2 regions of the Anaerospora sp. genome follow, and region 1 is predicted to be linked to the other one. Evidence: riboswitches for the same ligand, from Rfam matches in the RefSeq annotation. Region 1 holds a riboswitch; the other holds the start of a gene.
The links. Region 1 has a riboswitch for cobalamin ahead of RTR76_RS14535 (sirohydrochlorin cobaltochelatase). Riboswitches for the same ligand answer to the same signal wherever they lie in the genome.
Positions count from the first base shown of each region.

Region 2: linked by a shared signal. The riboswitch ahead of cobT (nicotinate-nucleotide--dimethylbenzimidazole phosphoribosyltransferase) and the one ahead of RTR76_RS14535 (sirohydrochlorin cobaltochelatase) in region 1 are both predicted to bind cobalamin.

Region 1 is NZ_DALZUO010000019.1:24,178-31,862, forward strand. It holds gene RTR76_RS14525 (ABC transporter substrate-binding protein) at 1-541, opposite strand, end outside; gene cobI (precorrin-2 C(20)-methyltransferase) at 563-1,267, opposite strand; gene RTR76_RS14535 (sirohydrochlorin cobaltochelatase) at 1,407-2,324, opposite strand; cobalamin riboswitch at 2,499-2,681, opposite strand; gene RTR76_RS14540 (polysaccharide deacetylase family protein) at 2,785-3,588, opposite strand; gene RTR76_RS14545 (B12-binding domain-containing radical SAM protein) at 3,784-5,505, opposite strand; gene RTR76_RS14550 (Crp/Fnr family transcriptional regulator) at 5,538-6,686, opposite strand; gene RTR76_RS14555 (ATP-binding protein) at 6,947-7,685, opposite strand, start outside.
Region 2 is NZ_DALZUO010000008.1:24,416-32,100, reverse strand. It holds gene RTR76_RS08685 (glycosyltransferase) at 1-831, opposite strand, end outside; gene RTR76_RS08680 (DUF6385 domain-containing protein) at 1,013-2,350, shown strand; gene RTR76_RS08675 (DUF6385 domain-containing protein) at 2,424-3,281, shown strand; cobalamin riboswitch at 3,395-3,591, shown strand; gene cobT (nicotinate-nucleotide--dimethylbenzimidazole phosphoribosyltransferase) at 3,690-4,748, shown strand; gene cobT (nicotinate-nucleotide--dimethylbenzimidazole phosphoribosyltransferase) at 4,778-5,869, shown strand; gene RTR76_RS08660 (extracellular solute-binding protein) at 6,024-7,343, shown strand; gene RTR76_RS08655 (sugar ABC transporter permease) at 7,461-7,685, shown strand, end outside.

The sequences.
Region 1 (7,685 bases):
GCAGTTTGCTCTGCATACTTTGTGTTAACGTCTGCGCTTTGTCTTTTGTGCCTGCAATCTCGCCCATTAAAGCAATCTTCTCAAATACATCATCATACGTTTTATATTTTAGAATAACAACGGGAATGTTGCTACTCTCCAAGATAGGAATCAGCTTTTCATGGAGCCCCTGCATCGCAATAACAAGATCAGGCTGCAGGGAAACTACCTTCTCAACATTAACATTGTACACAAATCCTACTTCAGGAACAGCTTGCAGCTTCTCTGCCTCAATACCAACCTTAGCAGTTGAGGTAGGGCGGCCAACTGCCTTCCCGTCTACGGCATATAGCAGTTCGAGAAAGGAAGGTGACAATACTACCACTCTCTCCGGCTTTTTAGCCAAAGAGACCGTGCGTCCCATATCATCTTTTATAGTCAGATAAGCCGGTTGCCCACTTTTCCCCGGCGAGCTCTGATTTGGCTGTCCGCCGCAGCCTGCGACCAAAAAGGTAAGCAGTATCAAGGTTGCTATCATCCTGAAACCCATACTTAATTTCAAGGCTGTAGCACCTCCCTTTGTCTAAACTTTGTTCCTGCGCGTTAAAATCGTAGATAAATAATTAATCTTTTGGTCACCAATATCCTGCAAATTATGTATAACTTGCTCATCTTCAAGTCCGCAGCGGCTAATCATTACCGCATTTTCAGCTAATCCATGATGCTGAAGTTTTTCTATCACTTCGCCGGAGTTTTTATAGACCTTCATGATGACGGCATTATCAGCCATCTCTAGGGCCTTTTCCAATTTGGCTTCATCAATCGTCGCCGGAATAATACTCAAAATATCGTTTCCTTCAACAATTGGATAGCCCAATTTGCTCGCAATTGCACAAAAAGCAGTAACTCCCGGAATCGTTTCAATCGGGTAACCGCAGTTTTCCAGTAATCGGAAAACATAAATATAAGTGCTGTAAAACATGGGATCACCTAGCGTGAGGAATACAACCTTTTTACCGGCAGCGAGCAGCTCGCTAATCGTATTTTTGTTATTTTCCCAGGCTGTGGCAAGCGTCTCATCATGAGAAACCATCGGAAAAACTAATTTTACAATCTCTACGTTCTCTTTTAAAAAGGGCTTCGCAATTTCCAGAGCAACGCTATCTTCCTTTTTCTCTGTTTTAGGCGCAATAATAATATCTGCCTCGCGAATTACATTAATTGCTTTGACTGTTAAAAGTTCGGGATCGCCGGGTCCAACACCTACACCATAAAATATTCCAGACATAATTACCTCCGTTAGCCAAATGTGTTTTATTTTTCTATTTTCAGCGATTCTCCCAAAAGCACATAAACAGTCTCAAGCCCCCTTCGGAGCCTGAGACTGTTGGGAAAGTGCAATATTGGTTTTACTAGAACAGGACGGATTATAATCCGTAAATCGCATCCCGTACATGCTGTACATAAATATCTTGGAACAAAGGATTTTCCCCTAAGCCATGAATGTATGTCTTTACCTTGAAGCCATCTTTAATGAAGGTACTTTTCCAGGAGTCATCTTCATCACCGGCCATATCATTATTCGCATGATCACCGGCAACCAGCATCAAGGGCATTAATGTAATTTCTTTATAGTTGCTTTCTTCCAATGCCTTTTGAACATCTTCCAGGTTTGGATGATCTGTTTCTTCAACAACACCAACCAAAACATTCAAACCTGCAGCTTTAAAGCGGTCTTGCAGAGCTGCATATGCAGGATTATGTTGATGAGGCGATCCATGTCCCATAAAGACAACTACGCGATCAGGCATCTGCAGCACAGGCAATTGATGTCTCAATGCGTCAGTAGCAATAGCAAAGTCATCAGGCTTGCCATTTTCACCGTTGAAGAACAGCACAGGACGTCCTACAACGAGTCTATCAAAAGCTTTGCTGTATTTGGATACAACAGCAATAACTTTTTTGTCATATTCTTCACCAGGAGTTAAATGAGTAGTTTGAATTACTACTTCTTTGAAACCTTCTTTTTGCAGCTTGTCCAAAGCTTGTTCAAGGCTGTCTATTTGGATCTTTTCATTTTCGCCGATCCGTTTTACTACAATTTTGGAAGTAAATGCACGGCGCACTTCGTAGTCAGGAAAGTTCTTCTGGATTTTGTTTTCCACACTCTCAATATTTGCTTTGCGGGAGTCAGGGAAAGTCGTACCAAAACTAACAACTACAATTGCTTTTTTAGTGTCTCCTGCTGCACTTGCAGCTTCTACACGGGAAGCGCCGAATAATCCGGTTACTGCTAGACTTCCGACCATCATTACACCTAAACAGGCTTTCATCCAATTACGCATCTGACCGCACTCCTTTACCACGTATGTTTGTCCAGATTTCACCCATGAACATCCAAATAAACCTGCGTCGAATGCACCCCAATCAACAAGAAAACCTCCCAATTACTGGGAGGTTAGATATGCATAGCAAAAGCTGTTTGCACATTAATCCCCTTCCCATCGCTCGTGGGTGTAAACGGTGATTGTCAAATAGGCAGTTCTCCTGACTCTGGCTCATTGCTTACCCAAACCTTCCCAAGACAAATGTCCCAGTGGTATAACTTGGGTTTGCTCCCCATTACAGTGGCGGGACCGCGCCGGCATCACACCGGTCTTCCCTATTAAGCCCCAAAGGGCACCTACTTCAACGATGTTCAATTAGTTTTCATTATACTCACCGATTTCAGTAATGTCAATAAACTTATTGCAAACTATACCATTGCTTTACAAATTCCGGCATTTTATGGCATACAACAATTTCCTATTTATTTCTTATAGAGTTCTTAAGCTCTTTAGCAAGTTCAATCATTTTAGTGAAGTTTAAGCGTAAATAAAAATCCACAAAGGTTCCACGGGATTTTAAAATAGGAACCCGCTCTAATTCTAGAGGATCACTATTATGATTTACTCTACCAAAATCGACAGTAAATGCTGCCTTGTATCCAGCTGCCGTAACAGCGTCTTTTACTTGTTGATTGTAAGAGCCTCCGGGATACGCCAGATAATGCACCGGATCACCCAGCCGCCACTCAATGCCTTCCTTGGATTTTACAAGCTGATGCTTCGCTTCTTCCGGCGAAACTTCAGCAAGCGGCACATGACTAAGCGTATGTGAGCCAAACTGAAAACCAGACTGCCGCATTTCCTTCACCTGATCCCAGTTCATATACCACGAGTCGTGTCCAACAACATCCGTAATTAAAAATATAATTGCAGTAAAACCGTATTTTTTCATGATGGGGTAAGCATTTGTATAATTATCGGCATAACCATCATCAAAGGTGATCAACACAGGCTTTGGCGGCAGGCTCCCCTTCTGGTAAAGGTAGGCAAACAATTGGTCTGCCGTTATTGCCGTATATCCTTTATCAGCTAAATATGCCATCTGCCTGTCAAAATTTTTAACGCTCAGCGCTAACGGATTATTAGCGTTATCTTCAACCTGATGATAATTCAATACTGGAATACCCGCTGATACATCATCGGGGGCATTGTAAAAATAACTGCCTGCTATAAGAAAACCTGCGATACACAGCAATAGAAAATAAAGTATCTTCTTTTTCAAGTCGTCACCTCATGTGATAATTATCCCGGTCACTGCCTGTAGAATAAGATCGGGCAACCAAAATAGGAATGTTTCTTTGATAAATAATACGCCATTTAACAATAAACAGCAATAGAACTTCAGCGTTATTTCGTCGGACAACCTATTTAATAAGGGGATCAGCTACTGCATAGCTGATCCCCTGGAGCTAATTCGTTATTTAATTTTTGTTTGCTGAGCCATCTGCCTGCTCTTCTGATTGATTTTTTCGATAATTTGCTCCATGTAAGTTGTACTTCCTGACATAATATCCTGCAGTGATTTACTTTTAAACTGCAACAGATCTAATCTGGTGTTGTAGCCGATTGCCTCAGTCATCATAAGATATTCATCTGAGATGTCGGTAGGAATACCGAGCTTCACAATTTCTTGTTTTAACCGACCTGTTTCTTTTAAAAGCTCAGCCCCACTCATTTCTTGCAAAGAGTAACCTAACTCCTCCCATAGTTCGACAGGCTTATAGATTGAGTACTCATATTTCATAAAATTAACAACAAAGTTTTCTTCAGCCTTAAATCCATACTTAGCTGCGTTTTCCATCCACTCGGTCTCAGGAAACATACCGGGAGGGTTAACAATGACCGTATCAGGATTAGATTCTTGAATAATGCGCATATCTTCCCGGAATACTTCTTCCAGTGTAACCCCTTCTACCACCGGGCAGGGATAAATCAAAGATAAGCCTACACGGCAGTTATTCTTAGCCGCAGAGGATGCCAGCTTAATGCAATTAATGGTATCCACAATATCCTTACTCCGGACGCCCTTATTCATCACCTTTTCGTTAATAAGGTCATGCCCTGTTTCTCCCCCCATAAATACCGCTCTCAACCCTGCTTTAATCATTATGTAATATGCGTCGTATAATGCGGGTGTCACTTTTGCAGCTCTGGAAAACATAGAAAAATTAATATTCAAGTTTCGTTTCAGTATTTCCTCAGCAATTTTTTTACCATGTTCAACGGGAGTTTCGGAGCTGCTAAAACGAAAGAAGGAAATACCTTGCCGGGCCATTTCTTCAATTTCGTCGACAATTTCTTCGATAGGGCGCGATTGATACGTACTATTTTGTCTGGTATGAGAGCAAAAGTTGCATTTGTTCCAAGAGCAGCCAAAGCCGTCAACTAGTGTATGGAAAAAGATTTTACCCTGCAAATCTTCGTTTCGGTATTTGGGGGTCGCAAATACATTCTTAGTTAGGCAACACACTGTGCTATAGGTCCCCGTTTTTATTAACTTAGATACACTAATTTCTGTGTGAAAAGCTTTTAAAAATTCACCTTTATCCTTACTTTTTTGACGCAGCATCAACATTTTTTCCAATGCTTCTTCTCCTGGGCCCATGATTGCAATATCAAAGAACTCATCCAATAAAATATGTTCTCCATAAACTTTCACCTGCGGGCCACCAGCGATAATAATTGTATCGGGGCACGCTTCTTTGACCTTGGTGGCTAGCAGTTTACTCCATACAAATGCATCACCATACCATACCTTGATTCCTAGAAAATTAGCCTTACTCTTTTTGATCTCCTGGATAATATCATTAATTCGTTTGTTCATAAATTCCCGGCGGTAGTAGAGTGATAGCGACTGTAATGGCCATGTAAGCAGCATAACCATTACCCATAAAGATTTTATCTTCTTATTGTAGATTTTCATTTGCAAACCAACCATAAACTGCAGTAATTTCAAGCACCACTGTGGTACTCCTTTCGTCATAGCAGTAACACGTTGATCGTCAACTACCTCAACCGTATGACCTCTATCCGCTAAATAAGTTCTGAGAACTGCTAGGCCATTCTCCAATGCAGCATCTGAAGCAATTCTCTGACGCGGGGCATAGCTATTCACAAGTAATAACTCGGTTTTCTTCATGTAAAATCTCCTCCTAATAGCATTTTCTTTTTCTACATTTTCAAATTCTGCAGTATTGTGTTAGCAATATCCGGATAAGCCACGCTGAATTTCCGGAAATATTGCCGTGATATTACCATTATTTCAGCTGGTGTAGCCGCTTCGAAATCCATCTGCTGAATAGCTGGGCCTGATAACCCAATAGCTCCAAAGCTCTGTCCAGGCAAAATCAAAATTTTATCCTGAAGCAGATGTTTGGAGGCCACTATCCTACCAGACAGTAAAATGTTTAGTTCTTCACTAATTAAGCCTCGAGTAATGATCCGGTCTTTATCGTGGCATTGAACAATAACTCCACAACGAAACAAAAATATACTTGCTTCAGTTTCGGATAACCCCCGCAGCACTGGAATAACGCTTTCCGGCGAACCGCTGGCACGAAAGTAATTAGTTACAATGTCCCAAAGCTCTCCTTCTGTTACTAGTTGGCTGTTTATCATACTTGCTGCTTCGGGAAACTCATTAAAAAACCAATCAGTTGCAGCGCTGTTTAAACCTTCACGTTTACGAGCTTTTCTAAAAAAGGGAGATCGCACCGCTTTTAAGTGGCTAATATCATCTACCAGTAGAATAAAGGGGTGAAGCAAACCATAACCGGGATCTTCAAAGCTCCTTCCAAACCGTCGGCAGCCGATTTGCTCGTAAAGACGCAGCAAATAAAAATTGCAACCACCAAAATTAAAACGTACATGGTGATTGCAATAAAGCTCATACCCTTTCGCGGAGAGTAAATGTAACGCCGCTGAATTTCGATACTGTTTAGAAACCATTAACTTTGAACTGAAGGCCACTAGTGGATTACCACTCGTATTACAAAATTGCCGGAATCTATTCATTAGAAGGACATTAGCCAAATCCGAAGGAAATTCATCAATTGATCCAATATTTACTCTCATCGTTCCGATATATTCGGGTCCAACTTTTGCATAAAGGAGAATCGCCCACTTATCAATTTCATCTACTAGCTGTTTACTGCGATGATCTGCTAAATTGGGTTGCCGCTTCATTTCCTCAACATATATCTCGTATCGCAGGCGAAAAATTTTTTCTTTCTCAGCATCAGTTGCAGCAATTCCAATTTGTATGCTGGATTCTTGATCGGACGATAAACCTATTATCTTTTCGGGTAAATTTGTTATCATACAATACCTCTCCTTTAAAAATTTAATAAAAAACAGTCTAAAAAAAAATTATATTATGTTCATAATAACTCCCTCCCCTCTATTAGAATGGATACGGGAAATTTTGCTCAAATCCTACACCTTTTTGTAGAAAAATGTATCAATGTGACAGATAAAAGAAAAAGATATTTGTACCTCTTTCGACTAACTTTATTAATCGAAAAATAAAAAGCTCTCATTCCTTATCCTTTAAGGAATGAGAGCTTTTAAAGCAGCTTCTTCTAAGCTATACGAAGCTTTGAAATATTAAAGCGAACAAAAAATGTAGTTCCCGTTTCTGTTGTTTCAACCTCAATTATAGCACTGTGCCTTGCGGCAATGCGATAACATACAGGTAATCCTAAACCTGTTCCAGTTTCTTTAGTCGTCAAAAATGGGGTTCCTAAATTCTCTAATATATGAAGAGGTATTCCACTTCCCTGATCCGCCACTGATAAAACTACCTGTTCGTTATCTACATAGGTACTAATATGAAGATTGCCGCCTGACGGCATTGCTTCCAAACCATTACGAACAAGATTTAATAATAATTGGCGAATTTCATTTTCATCTAAAAATATTTGAGGAATGTTAGCAAGCGATAGTGTTACACTCGCCTTTGTTGCAATTGCATCCGCTTCCAATAAAGGCAATAAGGATGTGATACTGTTGTTTAAATCATGATGCTTCAATTCTAACATTTTATTTTTAGCTAAAGAAAGATATTCACGAATGATGGCATTCGTTCTGTCAAGTTCGCCAATCATTAGCTCAAAACGATCCTTATAACCTAAAAACTCTTGTTTATTTCCCATGATTTGCAAATAGCCACGCACAGTTGTCAACGGATTACGAATTTCATGTGCAACATTTGCTGCCATTTCACCTATCATATTCATACGATCTAAACGAGACATACTCTGCTCTAGATTTTTCCGGGCTGTGACATCCCGAATAATTCCTTCCAATGATACAAGCTTA
Region 2 (7,685 bases), on a different contig from region 1:
GAGATCGGCATAATCGGGAAAAAATTGCAGACCCAGAGTTATTGCCTCTAGCGCCCAGTCATATTTTTGCGCACTATAGTGAGCCAGAGCGATATAACGCAGTAATTTGGGATAGTATACGGTCTTAGGATCGGTGTTATTAGCTGCTTTTGTCAGTTCTTCAGCAGCTTCTGTGAAGCGGTCAGCACGGTACAGTTCTATACCATAATGGTAGCGCAGCATATGATTATCCGGGTTGCTATCCAATTCTTTCTTTATAATAGTCAGATTGCGGACTTTTTTGTTTTTTTCCAGTATCTGCTGGTTTAAATAACCGTAATGCCGAAGAACAATGCCTTCTGCTATTTGAAAGCGGGCTTGGCCGTTTTTTTCGAGGATTACATCGACTATTTGTTCGTGAATCGCTCCCCGAAAGCGATAATCCGGTTTGTTGCGAAACAGGCGGAATACTAAATCCGGTGAGCTTTCTATGCTGCCCTCGGAGCCAATCAAATTGATAATTTTTATAAAGAAGCCTTCCTCTTCGCCTGCAATAACTTGGCGGAGGATTTGTCCGCTTTCCGGTTCCAGTGCCTCGTCGGCATCCAAAAACAGAATCCAATCGCCGGAGGCTGCCTCTAGGGAGGCATTGCGGGCTGCACTAAAATCATCTTGCCATAAAAAGGGAATGACAACTGCTCCATTGTCTTCAGCAACTTTAATCGTCAAATCGGTTGAACCAGTGTCGACTATGATAATTTCGTCTACGAACCCTTTTATGCTAGCTAAACAACGGGTTAAATTTATTTCTTCATTTTTCACAATCATGCACAAACTAATCTTTTTACTCACTTTTCATACCCCATATTGTTTTACTATCAATATATGCACAGGGTATTTTCGTTGTTCAAGGAAAATGGCATTGACATAAAAACTTCCTTCCAGACAGTCACCATAAATAAGCAAAAACATAATCTATAAAGACGGTAGAAATTCTACTGTATCGTTTGGAGGAAGGGAGACTGTTTGATCTATGCCTAACTTTAAAATTATCCAGGACGTAGCAGATCAGGCGCGAGTAAAAATCTTTGGTTCTCAAAATATAGCAATCAATACAGATGGAGCCGGTAATTTAGCAATTACACCCCCTGTTTCCGGTCTGCTGGTCACTGTTGCTGACACCGGTCTTAGCGTGACTGGGCCTATTAATGGACTGATTGTTACCGCCCCTGCGTCGGGCTTAAGTGTGACAGGACCATTGAATGGTTTGATTGTCACCGCTCCCGCGTCGGGCCTGAGTATAACTGGCCCGGTGAACGGACTGATTGTTACCGCCCCTGCATCGGGATTAAGTGTCACAGGACCAGTAAATGGCTTAATTGTAACTGCCCCCGCATCGGGATTAAGCGTAACACCGCCTGTTGACGGCTTTGCCATAACGGCACCTGCTAATGGCTTACTGGTGACTGCCCCTGAATCGGGCTTAAGTGTAACCGGTCCTGCAAATGGACTGATCGTCACCGCCCCTGCATCGGGCTTAAGTGTCACAGGACCAGTAAACGGTTTAATTGTAACTGCCCCCGCGTCGGGATTAAGCGTAACACCGCCTGTCGACGGCTTTGCCATAACAGCGCCTGCTAATGGCTTGCTGGTAACTGCCCCTGAATCGGGCTTAAGTGTAACCGGTCCTGCGAATGGACTGATCGTTACCGCTCCCGCGTCAGGCTTAAGTGTCACAGGACCAGTGAATGGCTTAATTGTAACTGCTCCCGCGTCGGGATTAAGCGTAACACCGCCTGTCGACGGCTTTGCCATAACAGCGCCTGCTAATGGCTTGCTGGTAACTGCCCCTGCATCAGGCTTAAGTGTAACCGGTCCTGCGAATGGACTGATCGTTACCGCGCCTGCATCGGGCTTGAGTGTAACAGGACCTGCAAACGGTCTGGTTGTAACTGCTCCTGCAGCAGGATTAAGTGTAACACCGCCTACTGGTGGCTTGCTGATTACCAGTGCAGGTCTGTCTGTAGTTTCTGCATTGGCTACAACTGATGTAACCGAAGCGAAGACTGGTATTGTGGATATAGCCGGCTCACCATCTAATCCATATGTCGTACTTGGTGTAGCCCAGTATTCGTTTGGTTTGGTTAATCAGTCAACATCAGAACCTAATGCTCAGGCTGCGGCTAAGCTGCAGGTAAGTCCAGATGCGATAAACTGGTTCGATAACAGCTCTGTGGTTACTTTGAGCCCGGGAAGTGCAGATTGTCTAGTAGCATCAGTATTCTTAAAATATGCCCGGGTATATTATTCTGCTGTCAATGCAGCTAGTTCAGTTGATCTCACGATATTCTTCCAGGGTCAAACCTCATAATAGAATCTGTAAGGCATTTTGTCTCCAACCTTTTGTTGGAGACAAAATACATAAGTAAGGAGGGAATCGTTGGATGGGGGTGAAGACGGTTAAGCCGCCTATTCGCGCCGCTACAGCAACCACCAGCAAACAGGGGCGGCAGCTTTGTGACAAGTATACATTGCTTGTTGGCAAGGAAAGGGAAGTTTTTCAATCATTACTTGCTTTTGATACTGCTTCGCTGCCTTTGATGCAGGCAATCGTCAATGGGACGCTTACACTTTATTTATATGAAAATCTTTTTCCTAATCGGAAGAAAGCGATTGCTGTCCATCGGATACTTTCTCCGTGGAAGGAAAATAGGGTTCGCTTACAGGACCTTATCATTGATCCTGTTCCTGTTTGCCTGTCAGTTATTCAAGGCAATAATAAATTTATTGATTTTGACATTACTCCGTTAGTTCAAGAATGGCATAGTGGTACAGCAGCAAACTTAGGAATTCTTTTGAAACCAGCTGACAACAGTTATAGCAAGCAATCTGGCATTAGCGGATTTTGCAGCAGAAATTGCTGTAATTCCCTTTGCTGGCCAGCTTTACATATATCATTTATTGACTACAGTCCTGCTCAGAATTGCAATCCCACACTTGAGTTCGATTGCAGGGTGAGCACAGGTAGTGTGGTCCAAACAGCGTGTACTTTGAATGTATTGCAATACATGTACACTTACTTTGTTATTAATACAGGGAAAAGCGGTGCCTTAATCGCACTGCAAATCAGTCCTGACGGGATAAACTGGATTACCGAAGGCGAACTGAACTCCATAAGGCCAGGAGAAACAAAGCCGCTTATTCCTAATAGCATAGCTAAATATGCCCGTCTAGTTTTCCAGTCTGATGAATCAGGCCAGAGCGCTAGTCTTGCTATATGTGTGCGAGGTTATTTAGCATAGCCTACTGTTCGTACATAGCCGATTTTCGTAAAGGAGTTGCTGCATCGGATAAGATGGCAGGACAAGCAGATGTGCGTTGACGGCAGGAATATGTCCTGCTATAATGACATCAATTGGATAAAAGCGGTTGAGGTGCCGCCAACGTTTGTTGGGGGAGAATAGGGAAGTCTGAGCGGGATAACAACATCTTGCATAGGCGCGGGCCCACCACTGTACCGGTGAGATCTTGCAATGCCACTCGTAAAAGGGGAAGGCGCAAATCGTCGATGATTCGGGAGCCAGGAGACCTGCCTTGATACCGTGCTAACATCCTTCATGGAAAAGAAGGCTTTTTTGGAGTTACCAAAGAGGCCTTTTATTTTTTCCCAAATTTGCAAATTCAGTAATTCAGGATAATGGAGGTCAGTTATGAGTTTATTGCAAGAAACGCTACAGAAAATTGTGCTGCCTGATGCAGTGACGATGGAGAAGGTGCAAAGCCGTCTGGACAGCCTGATTAAACCGCAAGGCAGCCTTGGACGCTTGGAAAGCATGGTTAAACAATATGCAGGTATTGTCGGACAGGTGCACCCCGAACTGCCACGTACTTGTATGGTAATTACTTGTGCCGATCATGGCGTTGCCAGACAGGGCATTAGTGCCTATCCGATAGAGACAACACTGGGGATGACTGCGAACTATCTTGTCGCCAAAGGGGCCAGTGCCAATGCATTTGCTAATTATTGCGGTGCTGATATGGTGGTTGCAGATATGGGAGTCGCGGGTGACTTATCCCATGTTCCCGGCCTTTTGCAGCGTAAAATAGCATATGGGACCGAGGATTTTACACAAGGGCCGGCCATGACACGTGAGCAGGCGATACAGGCGATTGAAACAGGAATTGAAATTGTTAATGACCGGGTAAAGCTGGGGTACAATAGTTTCAGCTTAGGCGAAATGGGAATCGGCAATACGACTGCCAGCGCCGCTATCGTATCTGCTTTCACTGGATTCACTCCGGAGCAAGTTACCGGGCGGGGAACAGGAATATCCGATCAACGAATGATCGTAAAAATCAATGCTGTGCGCCGTGGATTAGAAGTTAATAAGCCAGACAGGCAGGATGGTATTGATGTACTGGCTAAAGTAGGCGGCTTTGAAATTGGCGCATTAGCTGGAGTTGTGCTGGGCGCAGCGGCTAATAAATGTGCAGTTATTATTGATGGGTTGAATACTACTGCCGCTGCACTGATCGCCAATGCGATTCATCCTATCTGTAAAGATTATATGTTTGCCTCTCATTTATCCGGTGAGCCTGCTCATATTCTGGCATTGCGCTTTTTGAATCTTGAGGCGTGTGTGGACATGGGTGTCCGCTTGGGAGAGGCAATTGGGGCCTCGGTAGTAGTGGATATGCTGACGATTTCAGTCAAAATGGTCAATAATATGAAGACTTTTGAAAATGCAGGGGTCTCCAGACAATTATAGGGTGGGAAATATTCGCAGGAGGATAGAAGATGATTGAAGAAAGCATCTCTTTAATACAGCCGTTAGATCGAATAGCCATGGAAAAGTGCCAGCTGAGGCTGGATAACTTAACAAAACCTTTAAATAGTTTACATTCTTTTGAACACTTGGCTCTTCAAATGGCAGGCATTACCGGTCTTCCCCGGCCGCAAAATATCAAGAAGAGTATCATTTTGATGGCGGCTGATCACGGAGTAGCAGTAGAAGGGGTAAGTGCTTATCCGCAGCAGGTAACAGTGCAGATGGTAAAAAATTATATAGACGGTGGGGCTGCTGTAACAATATTTGCAGAGCATGTTGGCGCCCAGCTTGCGCTAGTTGATATCGGTGTGGCGAATGAGCTGCCGCCTGTACTTGAGCTGCATCATGAAAAGATCGCCTTGGGGACAGGGAATATTGCCGTTGGCCCGGCGATGACTCTGGAACAGGCACGCAAGGCAATTGAAGTGGGGATCAAGATAGCCCGCCAGGAAATTGCGAAAGGTTCGCGCGTTTTAGGACTGGGAGAAATGGGAATCGCCAATACTACTGCCGCCACAGCAATTATCGCCTGCTATAGCAGTTTGCCTGTTGCTGAGCTATGCGGTCGAGGTACGGGAATTTCCAATGAAATTTTTAACAAAAAAATTCAGGTGATTGAAACCGCTTTAGCCGTTAATCAGCCTGACAGTAATGATCCCATTGCAGTTTTGAGCAAAGTTGGCGGGTTGGAAATTGCCGGATTGGTTGGCGTTATCCTGGCCGCTGCTTCAGGCGGGGCCGCAGTTATAGTAGATGGATTGATTACGACGGCAGCAGCACTTATTGCGGTTAAAATTGCACCAAATGTCAAAGACTATCTCATAGGATCACATATTTCCACTGAGCCTGCTCATAAAGTTGCACTGGATATGATTGGAGTTGCTGCCCACCTGCATTTGGATATGCGGCTGGGAGAAGGAACAGGAGCCGCCTTGGGAATGTCGCTGGTTAATGCAGCTTTGCATGTCATTAATGACATGAAGACATTTGGCGAGGCCGAAGTTGAGGTAGCGCAAGATGGTCCCGGTGCACTGAAGCAAACAAAGAATGTGAAAGATTAAATAAAAAATATTACGATTTTAGAAATTAATTTTCACATTAAGCAGGTAGGTTGGAAAAAATACAGAATATTATATTCTGAAATTGCATGTTCTCTGCGTTTGTGGAGGGACATGCAGTAAAATTGCCAACAAAGACAACAGGAGGGATTTCCAAATGAAACGGTGGCCATTATTTATTATGCTGCTGTCGCTAACCCTGCTATTTACCGGCTGTGGAGGTAAAAAACAGGAAGCACAGCAGGACGGACAAAAATTTGCTGGCAAAACAATTCGTTTTGTCGCAACTAACCATCCTTACCCCGAAGCGATTAAGGCTCTAATTCCTGAATTCGAAAAACAAACCGGCATTAAAGTAAACATGGAAAGCTATTTTGAGGACCAACTGACTCAAAAACTGACAGTTGAAATGACTTCCGGCTCTTCCACCATCGACGTATTTATGACACGGCCTCTGCAAGAAGGCCGGTTGTTCTCCAAAAATAAATGGTATGAGCCATTGAATCCGTACCTCAGTGATGCAAACAAAACGCCTGCAGCCTGGGATTGGGCAGATTTCCAAAAATCTGCTGTTGAAGCAACAACCTTAAATGGTACTACATATGCAGTGCCAATTGTAAGTGAATGGCAGATGCTGTTTTACCGCAAAGACTTGTTTGAACAGGCAGGCTTAAAGCCACCTACCACTTTAGAAGAGTTAGAAGCAGCAGCCAAAAAACTGCATAACCCGGAAAAAGATATCTATGGTATCGTTTCACGAGGCCAGCGCGGTGCTGCTGTAACACAGTTCTCCAGCTACCTGTTTGAATTTGGTGGAGACTTCCTGAAAGATGGAAAATCGGTTATTGATACACCTGAAGCTGTAAAAGCTATTCAATTTTACGGCAGAATTTTAAAAGAGTACGGACCTCCCGGCGTAACCAATATGAGCTGGCCGCAAGCACAAGCTTTGATGGCGAGCGGTAAGGTTGCTATGTGGACTGACGCGAGTACTTTATTACCCGGACTTCTTGATCCGCAAAAATCCAAAATAGCTGATAAAGTCGGACTGGCACCATTTCCTGCCGGACCCTCTGGCTTTAAGCCCTTTAACGTAGTTCCATGGGCCGTATCTGTATCGGCGCAATCCAAGAATAAAGATGCTGCCTGGGAATTTGTAAAATGGCTGTCCAGCAAAGAAACAATGAAAAAAGCTCAATTGGCAGGCAACACAACTGCACGTAATTCCATCTGGAGTGATTCTGAAATCACAGCTAAGCTGCAGCCTGGTCTTGCTGATATTGCCAAGAAAACAGCTGCAACGGCAACTCCTTATGATCGTCCGCTCATGACAGCTGTTGTTGAAGCACGCGATGCTATTGGAGACGTAATTGTAAAATCAATTGAATCCGGCGGTACTGCCGATATCCAAAGCCTGGCTACTGAAGCAAATGCGAAAGTAAACGAATTGCTGCAGAAGTCCGGTGAAGGTAAATAGTTTTTTTGAAGAGAATAGGGATGGTGCGGCTTCTTGCTAGCCGCACCATCTTAATCACTAGTACTTAAGCAGGACTGCAAATTTTAGGACAAGTGTGCTTGTAGGAGGAAGTTAAGCGTGAATCATTATATAGAGCGCAATATACATTGGATTTTCCCGCTACCGGCTGTTGTCTTTGTTGTATCAATGATGGGATTTCCTGTATTGTACACGCTTTGGGTAAGCTTGACCGATTGGTCTATGGCCTCTGGCGGAGAAGCGAATTTTGTTGGGTTAAGCAACTATATAGCTTTGTTCAAAGATGAGCGTTTTTATAATTCGGTATGGTTAACTGGCTATTTT